Linked DNA regions of Aquitalea magnusonii. The protein of the gene in region 1 interacts with the protein of each later gene in a pairwise test. Links are inferred from orthologs where the notes say so. Each region holds a gene or a part of one and is shown in the gene's direction. Other genes may lie near its edges.

The links. The genes of interacting proteins can lie anywhere in the genome.
Region 2: the proteins of dnaE (region 1) and dnaQ interact in binary tests that used the Escherichia coli proteins (3 or more experiments, as listed by UniProt). The link is inferred for Aquitalea magnusonii from one-to-one orthologs.

Annotation. Positions count from the first base shown.
Region 1 is NZ_AP018823.1:854,306-862,758, reverse strand. What follows is about bases 2,163-6,147. They hold dnaE (DNA polymerase III subunit alpha), read left to right. Parts: upstream 2,163-2,512; coding sequence 2,513-5,947; downstream 5,948-6,147. Other genes in these bases: DLM_RS04215 (flavin reductase family protein), read right to left, coding at 2,163-2,319. In the rest of the region: DLM_RS04230 (NADP-dependent malic enzyme), read left to right, coding at 1-306; DLM_RS04225 (PhaM family polyhydroxyalkanoate granule multifunctional regulatory protein), read left to right, coding at 380-631; DLM_RS04220 (VirK/YbjX family protein), read left to right, coding at 737-1,657; more of DLM_RS04215, read right to left, coding at 1,717-2,162; DLM_RS04205 (ABC transporter ATP-binding protein/permease), read left to right, coding at 6,176-7,960; DLM_RS04200 (methyl-accepting chemotaxis protein), read left to right, coding at 8,268-8,453. UniProt on the Escherichia coli protein: DNA polymerase III is a complex, multichain enzyme responsible for most of the replicative synthesis in bacteria. This DNA polymerase also exhibits 3' to 5' exonuclease activity. The alpha chain is the DNA polymerase catalytic subunit.
Region 2 is NZ_AP018823.1:445,507-448,252, forward strand. It holds dnaQ (DNA polymerase III subunit epsilon), read left to right. Parts: upstream 1-885; coding sequence 886-1,608; downstream 1,609-2,746. Other genes in the region: DLM_RS02160 (class I SAM-dependent methyltransferase), read left to right, coding at 1-326; rnhA (ribonuclease HI), read left to right, coding at 385-828; ispD (2-C-methyl-D-erythritol 4-phosphate cytidylyltransferase), read left to right, coding at 1,605-2,288; ispF (2-C-methyl-D-erythritol 2,4-cyclodiphosphate synthase), read left to right, coding at 2,294-2,746. UniProt on the Escherichia coli protein: DNA polymerase III is a complex, multichain enzyme responsible for most of the replicative synthesis in bacteria. The epsilon subunit contain the editing function and is a proofreading 3'-5' exonuclease.

The DNA of each region.
Region 1 (8,453 bases):
GACCTGGAAATCGATGGTGAAATGCAGGGCGATGCCGCCCTGGTGGAAGCCATCCGCACCCAGGCCATGCCGGAAACCACGCTGAAGGGCTCGGCCAACCTGCTGATCATGCCGAACGTTGAAGCTGCCAACATCAGCTACAACCTGCTGCGTGTTTCCGCGTCCGACGGCGTGACCATCGGCCCCATCCTGATGGGCATGAGCAAGCCGGTACACATCCTGACCCCGATCTCCTCGGTACGCCGCATCGTCAACATGGTGGCCCTGGCCGCTGTGGATGCGCAGGTGGCAGCCAGCAACAGCTAAGCCATCGGCTTTGGTCTTATACTGAACGGGCAAGCCAGCGCTTGCCCGTTTTTTTTGACCAGGAGAGCCAGCCATGAGCGCAGATTTCACCCCGAACGACCCATTCGCCATGTTCCGCCAGTTCTGGCAAACTGCCACCCCGGCTAGTGCGCAGCCCTTTCTCCCGCCGATGAGCGAGGAGGAAATCGACCGCAAGCTGGCAGAACTGCGGGTAGTGGAAGGCTGGCTGACCATGAATCTGGGCATGCTGTCCATGCAGATGAAAACGCTGGAAATGCAGCGTGCCGCCATTGCCGCTCTAAAACCACGCGAAGACAAGAAATAAACCGTCACAAACGGTAACGACGACGGGACAAGCCGGCCAAAGACGCCGACACCCGAATAAACAATAATGCATTTCCGTGCATGAACGCTTTTAGAAGAACTCTGTGTGAAAACAATCGAATCACCTTCGAGGCCTCACCCTGTCCGGCTGCTGGGGCAGCTGGCCAGTGGAGAGTTTTCCCGACGGGACTGTCTGGATGAACGCAAGAACCGCATCAAGCTGGTTTTGCGCAGCCTGCTTTCCCTGTCCAGCAGCTATCGCTGGCTAAGCTATCTGAGCAGCGAGCCACTGCTGCTGGACTACCTGAAACTGGCACCACGCCTGTCGCAAAAGCTGCACCGCCCTTACCTGCACCGCAGTCTGGGCAATGCGGCCAAACTGGAGCTGCTGCAACAACACTATGGCCGGATGCTGCAACTGCCGGCAGCGGTACGCAGCCAGTTGCTATCGCTGGACAATATCTGCATTGCCAGCATCACGGGCAAGGATGAAAGCAGCTTTAGCTGGGTGATGGGGCATAACCATTACTTCGACAAGGAAGGCGAGCTATCACTGCAGTTTGTCGATGCCCAACAAGTGGCGCTGGCCACCCTCACCTTTACCCTGTGCCAGTATCAGGGTCAGTCGGTGGCGCTGATTGGCGGCTTGCAAGGCCCGCGCAAGGAATTTGGCCATGACTGCATCCGCACCGCCACCAAGGCTTGTCACGGCCTGTTTCCCAAACGGCTGGCACTGGAAGCACTGACGGTGCTTGCCCGTGAAATGGGCTGCCAGCAAGTGCTGGCCGTGTGCAAGGACAGCCATATTTACAGCTCCTGGCGCTACCGGCGTGAATTCCAGGCCGACTATGACAGCTTCTGGCTGGATATCGGGGCCGAGAAAATCAATACCGAATACTTCCGCATCCCCTTCCCCATTCCGCGCAAGCCAATGGAGGAAATTGCCAGCAAGAAGCGCAGCGAATACAACCGTCGCTATGCCTTGCTGGACGAGATGGCAGAAAAAATCAGCCAGGCCTTGCGCTAAGCCTTGCCAAGAAAAAAGCACCTGACAGGTGCTTTTTTCATTTATACGGTCAGACGAAATCAGGGCCGTGCCAGCGAGAAATCCGCATGCACCAGGGTGTAGGCATCCCCGGCCAGCTTGCCAATGGGGTGCAGTGCCTGCACATCAATCCGGCCTTCCTGATACACCGCATCCGCCACATGCACATGGCGGATTTCACCCAGTACCAGCGTACTGCCGCCCGCCCCATGCCCAAGGTCGAGGCAGCTATGCAGCACACACTCATAGCGCACTGGCGAGCGCGCCACGCCGGGTGCCTTTACCTGTTTGCTGCGCACCTTGGCCAGGCCGGCCAGATCAAATTCGTCCACTTCCGCCGGATAGGCGGCACAGGACTGATTCATTTCCTCGACCAATTCCTGGCTGACAATATTCACCACAAATTCCCCGGTAGCGCGGATATTGGCCAGACTGTCCTTATCACTGCCATCAGGCTTTTTCAGAATACTGACTGCCAATACCGGAGGGTTGAGGCTGGCCACGGTAAAAAAGGAAAACGGCGCCAGGTTGGCCACGCCCAGCAAATCCTGCGTGCTGAGCCAGGCAATGGGACGCGGCAGCACGCTGCCAGTCAGTAATTTGTACAGGCTGCTGCCCTCCAGCTCTCTGACATCACAATCCATTTCACTCACCGTTTAGCTGATTGCAGATGCCACCATTCTAATGCTGCGACGCAACACAAGAAAAGGAGCAATGACAGGCTGGTGACAATCACAACAAACCTCCAGCCCACGGCAGCGAGCATGCCGCCATCGGGATGCGATTTATCTTGCCGCACGCATGGTGCAGATGCCGCGCTGCCGGTAAAATGCCGCCATGAACGCACCCCGCTTTATCCATCTTCGCCTCCACTCGGAGTTTTCCATCACCGACGGTATTGTCCGCCTCGACGACGCAGTAAAGCGTGCGCAGAAGGACAATATGCCTGCCATGGGCATGTCGGACCTGATGAACCTGTTTGGCATGGTCAAGTTTTACAAGTCCTGCCGCAACAAGGGCATCAAGCCCATCGTCTCGGCCGATATCTGGCTGGAAAACGAAGAAGACCGCGACAAGCCCACCCGCCTGATGCTGACGGTGAAAAACCGCGAGGGTTATCGCAGGCTTTGCGAACTGCTGACCCAGGCCTTCACCCACAACCAGTACCGTGGCCGCGCCGAAATCAAGCGTGCCTGGCTGGAACAGGGCGATAACAGCAATCTCTTGTGCCTGTCCGGTGCGCATCTGGGTGATGTCGGGGTGGCACTGGCCATGGGTCAGCGCGAAGAAGCGATGCGCCGGGCGCAATACTGGGAAAGCCTGTTTCCCGACAGTTTTTATCTGGAAGTCCAGCGCGTGGACAATGCGCAGGTGGAAAGCGTGGTACAGGCCACGCTGTGGCTGGCTGGTGAAACCGGCCTGCCGGTGGTGGCCACCCATCCCATCCAGTTCATGGACCCGGATGACTTCAAGGCGCACGAAGCACGGGTGTGCATTGCCGAGGGCTACACGCTGGGTGACAAGCGTCGTCCGCGCAATTTCTCCGAATGCCAGTATTTCCTGTCCACCGAACAGATGCTGGAGCGCTTTGCCGACATTCCGGAAGCGCTGGAAAACACCGTAGAAATTGCCAAGCGCTGCAATATTTCCGTGGTGCTGGGCAAGAACTACCTGCCGCTGTTCCCCACCCCGGAAGGCATGACGCTGGATGATTTCCTGGTGTACGAAGCCAAGCGCGGGCTGGAAGTACGGCTGGAGCAACTGTTTCCCGACCCGGCCGAGCGCGAGGCGCGCCGGCCGGAATACGATGCCCGGCTGAAGTTCGAGTGCGACACCATCATCCAGATGGGTTTCCCCGGTTACTTCCTCATCGTGGCCGACTTTATCCAGTGGGGTAAGGGCAATGGCTGCCCGGTGGGACCGGGCCGGGGCTCCGGTGCCGGTTCGCTGGTGGCTTACAGCCTGAGCATTACCGACCTCGACCCGCTGCGCTACGCCCTGCTGTTCGAGCGTTTCCTGAACCCGGAACGGGTATCCATGCCCGACTTCGACGTGGACTTCTGTCAGGAAAACCGCTGGCGCGTGATCGAATACACCCGGCAGAAATACGGCGAAGAAGCCGTCAGCCAGATTGCCACCTTCGGCACCATGTCGTCCAAATCGGTAATCCGCGATGTGGGCCGGGTACTGGACCTGCCCTTCGGCCTGTGCGACCGCCTGTCCAAGCTGATTCCGCTGGAGGCCAACAAGCCCTTGGGCCTGGAAAAGGCGATGGAAGTGGAGCCGCAGATCGGTGAAGTCATTGAATCGGAAGGTGCCAATGAGCTGATCGAACTGGCAATGAAGCTGGAAGACCTCACCCGCGGCATCGGCATGCATGCCGGTGGCGTGCTGATTGCGCCGGGCAAGCTAACCGACTTCTGCCCGCTATACATTGCCAGTGCCGACGGTGCCTCGCCGGTGTCGCAGTTCGACAAGGACGACGTGGAGCAGATCGGCCTGGTGAAGTTCGACTTCCTGGGCTTGCGCAACCTCACCATCATCGAACTGGCCCAGCGCTATATCAAGCAGGTCAGCAACGAGGACGTGGACGTTGCCCACCTGCCGCTGGACGATGCCGACGCCTACAAGATTTTTGCCAGCGCCAACACCACCGGCGTGTTCCAGTTTGAATCCTCCGGCATGAAAAAAATGCTGGTGGAAGCCAAACCCAGCAAGTTCGAAGAAATTATCGCCTTCGTGGCCTTGTACCGTCCGGGCCCGATGGACCTGATTCCCGACTTCATCCAGCGTATGCACGGTGCCAAGTTCGAATACCTGCACCCGCTGCTGGAGCCGGTACTGGCCCCCACCTACGGCATCATGGTGTATCAGGAACAGGTGATGCAGTCCGCCCAGGTGATTGGCGGCTACTCGCTGGGCGGCGCCGACTTGCTGCGCCGCGCCATGGGTAAGAAGAAGGTGGAGGAGATGGTGGCGCAGCGCGCCATGTTCGTGCAGGGTGCCGCCAAGCAGGACATTCCCGAATCCAAGGCCAACGAAATCTTCGACTACATGGAGAAATTCGCCGGCTACGGTTTCAACAAATCGCACGCCGCCGCCTATGCGCTGGTGGCCTACCATACGGCCTGGCTCAAAGCACATCATTGCGCCGCCTACATGGCCGCCACCATGTCCACCGAACTGGACAATACCGACCAGCTCAAGGTGTTCTATGACGACGCCACCGACCCCAAGAACGGCCTGCGCTTCTTGCCGCCGGACGTCAATCACAGCTTCTACCGCTTTGTGCCGGTCAGCCGTCAGGAAATCCGCTATGCACTGGGCGCGATCAAGGGCAGTGGCGAATCTGCCGTCGACCATATCGTGGCGGTGCGTGAAGCCAGTGGCCCTTACACCAGCCTGTTTGATTTCTGCCAGCGTACCGACAAGAAGCTGGTCAACAAGCGGGTGATCGAAGCGCTGATCCGCGCCGGTGCCTTCGACAGCATCGAACCCAACCGCGCCCTGCTGTTTGCCAATGTCGGCCTTGCGATGGAGGCGGCTGATCAGGCCCATGCTAATGCCAATCAGGGCGGCCTGTTCGACATGTTTGGCGACGACGTGGCCCCGGCGGTGGAAATGGTGGCCACCCGGCCATGGAATGACGCCGTCAAGCTGGCGGAAGAAAAACTGGCCATCGGCTTCTACCTGTCCGGCCACCCGTTCTCCGCTTATGCGCAGGAAGTACGCGCCTTCATCAAGACCACGCTGTCGCGCCTGACGCCGCGCAAGGAGCCGCAACTGCTGGCCGGTTTTGTCACCGGCATCCGCGTCAAGATGGGCAATCGCGGCAAGATGGCCTTTGTCGAACTGGACGATGGCAGCAGCAAGCGCGAAATCGGCCTCTTTGGTGACAGCTACGAAGTCAACCGCAACAAGCTGAAAGAAGACATCGTGCTGGTGGTGCAAGGCAAGGTGAGCGAGGACAGTTTCTCTGGCGGTCTGCGCATCATGGCCGACCGCATTTACGATCTGGGCGAGGCACGCAGCTGCTTTGCCCGTGGCCTGTCCTTGCAGATGAACGGCAATGCCGATGTCAACCGGCTGAAAGCCTTGCTCACCCCCTATCGTGACGAGGAAAATGGCGGCCTGGTACGCATCAGCTACAGCAATGCCCAAGCGCGTGGCGATGTAGCCCTGTCGCAAAGCTGGGCCGTCCGGCTGGATGACAGCCTGCTGCTGGCCTTGCAGGACTGGCTGGGCGACAGCGCGGTGAAGGTGCTGTGGTAGCCAGCCGGACAATTGCGCGGCAGCCTGACTGAGGTCTTGGCCTGTCGCGCACGGCAACAATTTTTCATCAATTATCGGCTTGTAGCATTTGGCAGCAGACGGGCTGCATCGTAAGCTGAGCCGCTGTTCTCGCTGGCAACCTCTCACTCCTTCATGCCCACCGCGCCCGGAACCGGCAGTCCAACCGGGTTGCGGGTGCGGCATGGCTGAATCTATCGAAGGGAAAACATGGACTGGAATCAGGAACTGGCAACCAGCATGGTCTGGGTAGCCAAAGCCTATGGCATTACCTGCCTGCTGTTTGGCATTGCAGTCTGGGCACTGGTGCGGCTCACCAGTTGGGGCCGGCAATTCTGGCAACTCAGCGGCGCTTACTTCAGCCTGCAACGTAGCGCCAAACCATTGCTGGGTCTGGCCTTGATCCTGCTGCTCACCCTGATAGGTGTGCGCATTGATGTCGTACTGTCCAACTGGAGCAACGGGCTATACAACTCGCTGCAGCAACTGAATGAAAGCCTGTTCTGGAGCTTTATCCGTATCTTCTGCATTGTCGCTAGCCTGCATGTGCTGCGCAGCCTGTTCAGCTTTTATGTCAACCAGAGCTTTTCCATCCACTGGCGCGCTTGGCTGAACGAACAATTACTGCAAAAACTACTGCAGCACGACGCCTTCTACCGTCTGCAATACCTGCCACAGCGCAGTGACAACCCCGACCAGCGTATCCAGCAGGATGTCAGCAGCTTTGTCGACAGCTCGCTCGGCCTGTCGATGGGCGTGGTTAGATCACTGGTTTCCACCCTGGCCTACACGCTGATCCTGTGGAGTCTGTCCGGCCCCCTGCAGTTGCTGGGGGTGGAAATACCGCGCGCCATGGTGTTTGCGGTGTTTGTCTACGTGCTGATTGCCACGGTGCTGGCGGTGAAGATCGGCCGGCCGCTGGTGCGCTTGAACTTCCTGAACGAGCAGTACAACGCCAACTATCGTTACCTGCTGGTGCGCTTGCTGGAGTATGCGGAAAGCATTGCTTTTTATGCCGGGGAAAAAGTGGAGGGCATGCTGCTGCGCAGCCGCTTTGGCCAGATCATCCACAACAACTGGCGCATCGTGTTCCGGTCGCTGAAATTCCAGGGCTTCAACCTGATTGTCAGCCAGACCGCCGTGGTGTTTCCGCTCATCGTGCAGGCCCATCGTTTTTTCTCCAAGCAGATTACCTTGGGCGATCTGATGCAGACCTCCGGTGCTTTTGGCACGCTGCATGACAATCTGTCCTTCTTTCGCAATGCCTACGACGATTTTGCCGGCTACCGTGCCGTACTGAACCGGCTGTCCGGTTACTGCGATTCCATGCAGGAGGCTGCGTCGCTGCCACGCCCCGATATACAGCCGGATGGCAAGCGGCTGGCACTGGAAAACTTCTGCCTGCAGGCTCCGGATGGGCGCAAACTACTGGAGCAGGTTGATCTGGACATCCATAGCGGCAGCGCGCTGCTGATCCGCGGCAGCTCCGGCTCTGGCAAAACCACCTTGCTGCGTAGCCTGGCCGGGCTATGGCCCTATAGCAGCGGTCGCATCATCCGTCCGGAACACGGGCTGATGTTCCTGGCGCAAAAGCCTTACCTGCCGGGCGGCAGCCTGCGTGATGCGCTGTACTATCCGGCCACGCCCCCCGCCGGGGATAGCCAACAGGCAATAACGGTCCTACAAGCCGTACAACTGGGTCATCTGCAAGCACGGCTGGACGAGGAGCGTGACTGGAGCCAGACGCTGTCGCTGGGCGAACAGCAACGCCTGGCCTTTGGCCGGCTATTGCTGAACCAGCCGGATATTGCCTTTCTGGACGAAGCCAGCTCGGCGCTGGATGAAGGGCTGGAAGACGCCATGTACCGCCTGCTGCGAGAGCAACTGCCTGCCACCACCATTGTCAGCGTGGGCCACCGCAGCAGCCTGCTGCAATACCATCAGCAGCAATTGCAGATTCTGGGTCAGGGCCGCTGGCAGCTACTGGCGCAATAGCAGCACCCGTCGTATCGAAACGCACCGCAGTGCATCCGCACTGCGGTTTTTTTATTGTCCCGCCACCGTGCTGGCATCAAAGCAGGGCATGCCCAGGCTGACACTTTTACCGCATGGTCAGCCAAATTAAAAACAATTAATTAAAATTAAAATCTATTTTTATTTATAAAAAGTATAAAAACCATCATCGCGTATTCAACTTTCCCTACATTCGTCAGGATTCGATGCTATAGGTATAAATACGTAGTCAAGCCATACTAATAACCAGGTAATCCGCAACAAAAGCGCTTTCTGCAAGGACCATCTCATGACCATCATCCGCCGCCTCATCCTGACCCTGGTCATTGCCCTACTCGCCTTATTATTGGTGGGCGGCTTTGGCATTTACCAGCAAAAGCAGGCCAGCAACCGTTTTGAAGACACCATCAGTAATGTTGCGCCCAGCATTCGTGACCTGAACGGCATGCTGTATGCCTTCATGGACATCCGCAGT
Region 2 (2,746 bases), 410 kb from region 1 along the record:
TGATCCGCATTCGCGACTGGCTGAAGCTGCTGGACCTCGAACCGGTTGCCGGTTGCTTCATGGCTTATGCCCCGCCGTTGTCGCAACAAGGCTGGCTGGAGCGCTTTGGCTTTATGGAGCGTGCCGGGGACAAATGGTGGCCGCTGGCCGCTGGTGTGTACGGGATAGAAGCGGTCAAGCGCCAGCGTGGCATGCGTCTGCTCACGCCGGCGTGGAAGACCGCCAAGCCGGCCAAGGGACTGGTGGTGGCCGGAGGCAATGAACGTCACCCCAGCCGCAGGCAAACGCCATCCAGCCATCGCCAGGTTGGCGGTGATCAGGATTGAACGGACCTGATTGAATCAGCCCAGCCCTTGATGGGTGGGGCCAACAGAACAGAGAAACATGACAACTGAAGACTGTGTCGAGATTTATACCGATGGTGCCTGCAAAGGAAATCCCGGTCCCGGTGGCTGGGGCGCGCTGTTGCGCTTCAAGGGCAAGGAGAAGGAGTTGTTTGGCGGCGAACGCGGCACCACCAATAACCGTATGGAGCTACTGGCCGTTATCCGCGGCCTGGCGGCACTGAACCGGCCCTGTCATGTGGTGGTCTATACCGACTCGCAATATGTTCAGAAGGGTATTTCGGAGTGGATTCATGGCTGGAAGGCCCGTGGTTGGAAAACGGCAGCCAAGGAACCGGTAAAGAACGCCGATCTGTGGCAGATGCTGGACGCCGAGCGTAACCGCCACACCCATGTGGATTGGCGCTGGGTCAAAGGCCATGCCGGCCACGAATTCAACGAACGGGCCGACCAGTTGGCCAACCGTGGTGTTGAATCCCTGTAAACCGTTTTGCCTCCTTATTGATTGGGACCGGTGCAAGCCGGTCCGCCAGAAAGCAGCATGAGACAGATTATTCTCGATACTGAAACTACCGGTCTTGACCCGGACCAGGGCCATCGCATCATCGAATTTGCCGGTCTGGAAATGATCAACCGCAAGCTCACCGGCCAGCACCTGCATCTATATATCCACCCCGAGCGTGATATCGATCCGGATGCCGAGCGGGTACACGGCATCTCGCTGGCTTCGCTGGAAGGCAAGCCGCGCTTTGCCCAGGTGGCAGAGCAGATGGCTGATTTCATGCGTGATGCCGAATTGATCATTCACAACGCGCCATTTGACGTCAAATTCCTCAACGCCGAGTTTGACCGGCTGGGCCTGCCCAAAATCAATCAGCTGGTTGCCCAGGTGACCGACACCCTGGCCATGGCGCGTGACCAGTTTCCCGGCAAGCGTAACAGCCTGGATGCCCTGTGTGACCGTTTTGATATCGACCGTTCCAACCGTACCCTGCACGGCGCGCTGATCGACTGCGAACTGCTGTCCGAAGTGTATTTGTGGATGACCCGTGGCCAGGAAAGCCTGGTGATGGATATCGACGTGGATACCGGCAATGCGCAGGGCGGTGATATCCAGTTCGAGCGCAAGCCGCTATTGGTCAAACGTGCCAGCGCGGAAGAGCTGGCTGCGCATCAGGCTTATCTGGGTGAGTTGGACAAGGCGGTCAAGGGTAGCTGCCTGTGGCGCACCCTGGAAAACCCACCTGCAGGAGATGCTGCATGACGCGCTATCTGGCATTGGTGCCCGCTGCCGGCTCTGGCAGCCGCTTTGGCGGCCCCAGCCCCAAACAGTATCTGCAGCTCAATGGTCGCCCACTGATGTGGCATACCTTGCAAGCACTCAGCCAGGTTGAGGCCATCAGCGAAGTGGTGCTGGTGTTGTCGCCGGGTGATGAGTGGTTTGACGACTTTGACTGGGACCTGCCCAAGTTGCGGGTACACCGGGTAGGCGGGGCGAGCAGGGCGGAAAGCGTGCGCAACGGACTGGAAGCCATGGCGGCTGGTGAGCAAGATTGGGTGCTGGTACACGATGCCGCCCGCTGTTGCCTGTCGGTGGCGGCGGTAGAGCGGCTGATTGCCACGCTGGCAGATGACCAGGTGGGTGGCCTGCTGGCCTTACCGGTGCCCGATACGGTCAAGCGTGCCGATGCCGAGGGGCGCATCAGCGCCACCGTGCCGCGCCAGGGCCTGTGGCTGGCCCAAACCCCGCAGATGTTCCGTGCCGGCCTGCTGGCGCGCGCGCTGGCCGGCAGTGTGGCGGATGAAGTGACTGACGAAGCCTCGGCCATCGAACGGCATGGACACAAGCCACGCCTGGTGGAAGGCGATGCACAGAACTTCAAGGTGACTTACCCGCGCGACCTGGCCTTGGCCCGGGCGATCCTGGCTTCACGAAAGGACTGAACCCCATGTTCCGAGTTGGACAAGGTTACGATGTACACCAACTGGTGGCAGGCCGCCCGCTGATCCTGGGTGGGGTGACGATTCCGCACAGCCACGGCCTGCTGGGCCATTCCGATGCCGACGCCCTGTTGCACGCCATTACCGACGCGGTATTGGGCGCGGCGGCCCTGGGCGATATTGGCCGTCATTTCCCAGATACTGACGAACGGTTCAAAGGGGCTGACAGCCGCGTGCTGCTGCGCGAAGCCGTTGCCCGTGTGCGCGCCGCAGGTTGGCAGGTGGTGAATGTGGACGCCACGCTGATTGCCCAGCAACCCAAGCTGGCACCGCATATCGATGCCATGTGCGCGACGATTGCCGCCGATCTGGGGATTGCGGTGAAGGCGGTCAATGTGAAAGGCAAGACCAACGAAAAGCTGGGCTATCTTGGCCGAGCCGAGGCCATAGAGGCGCAAGCC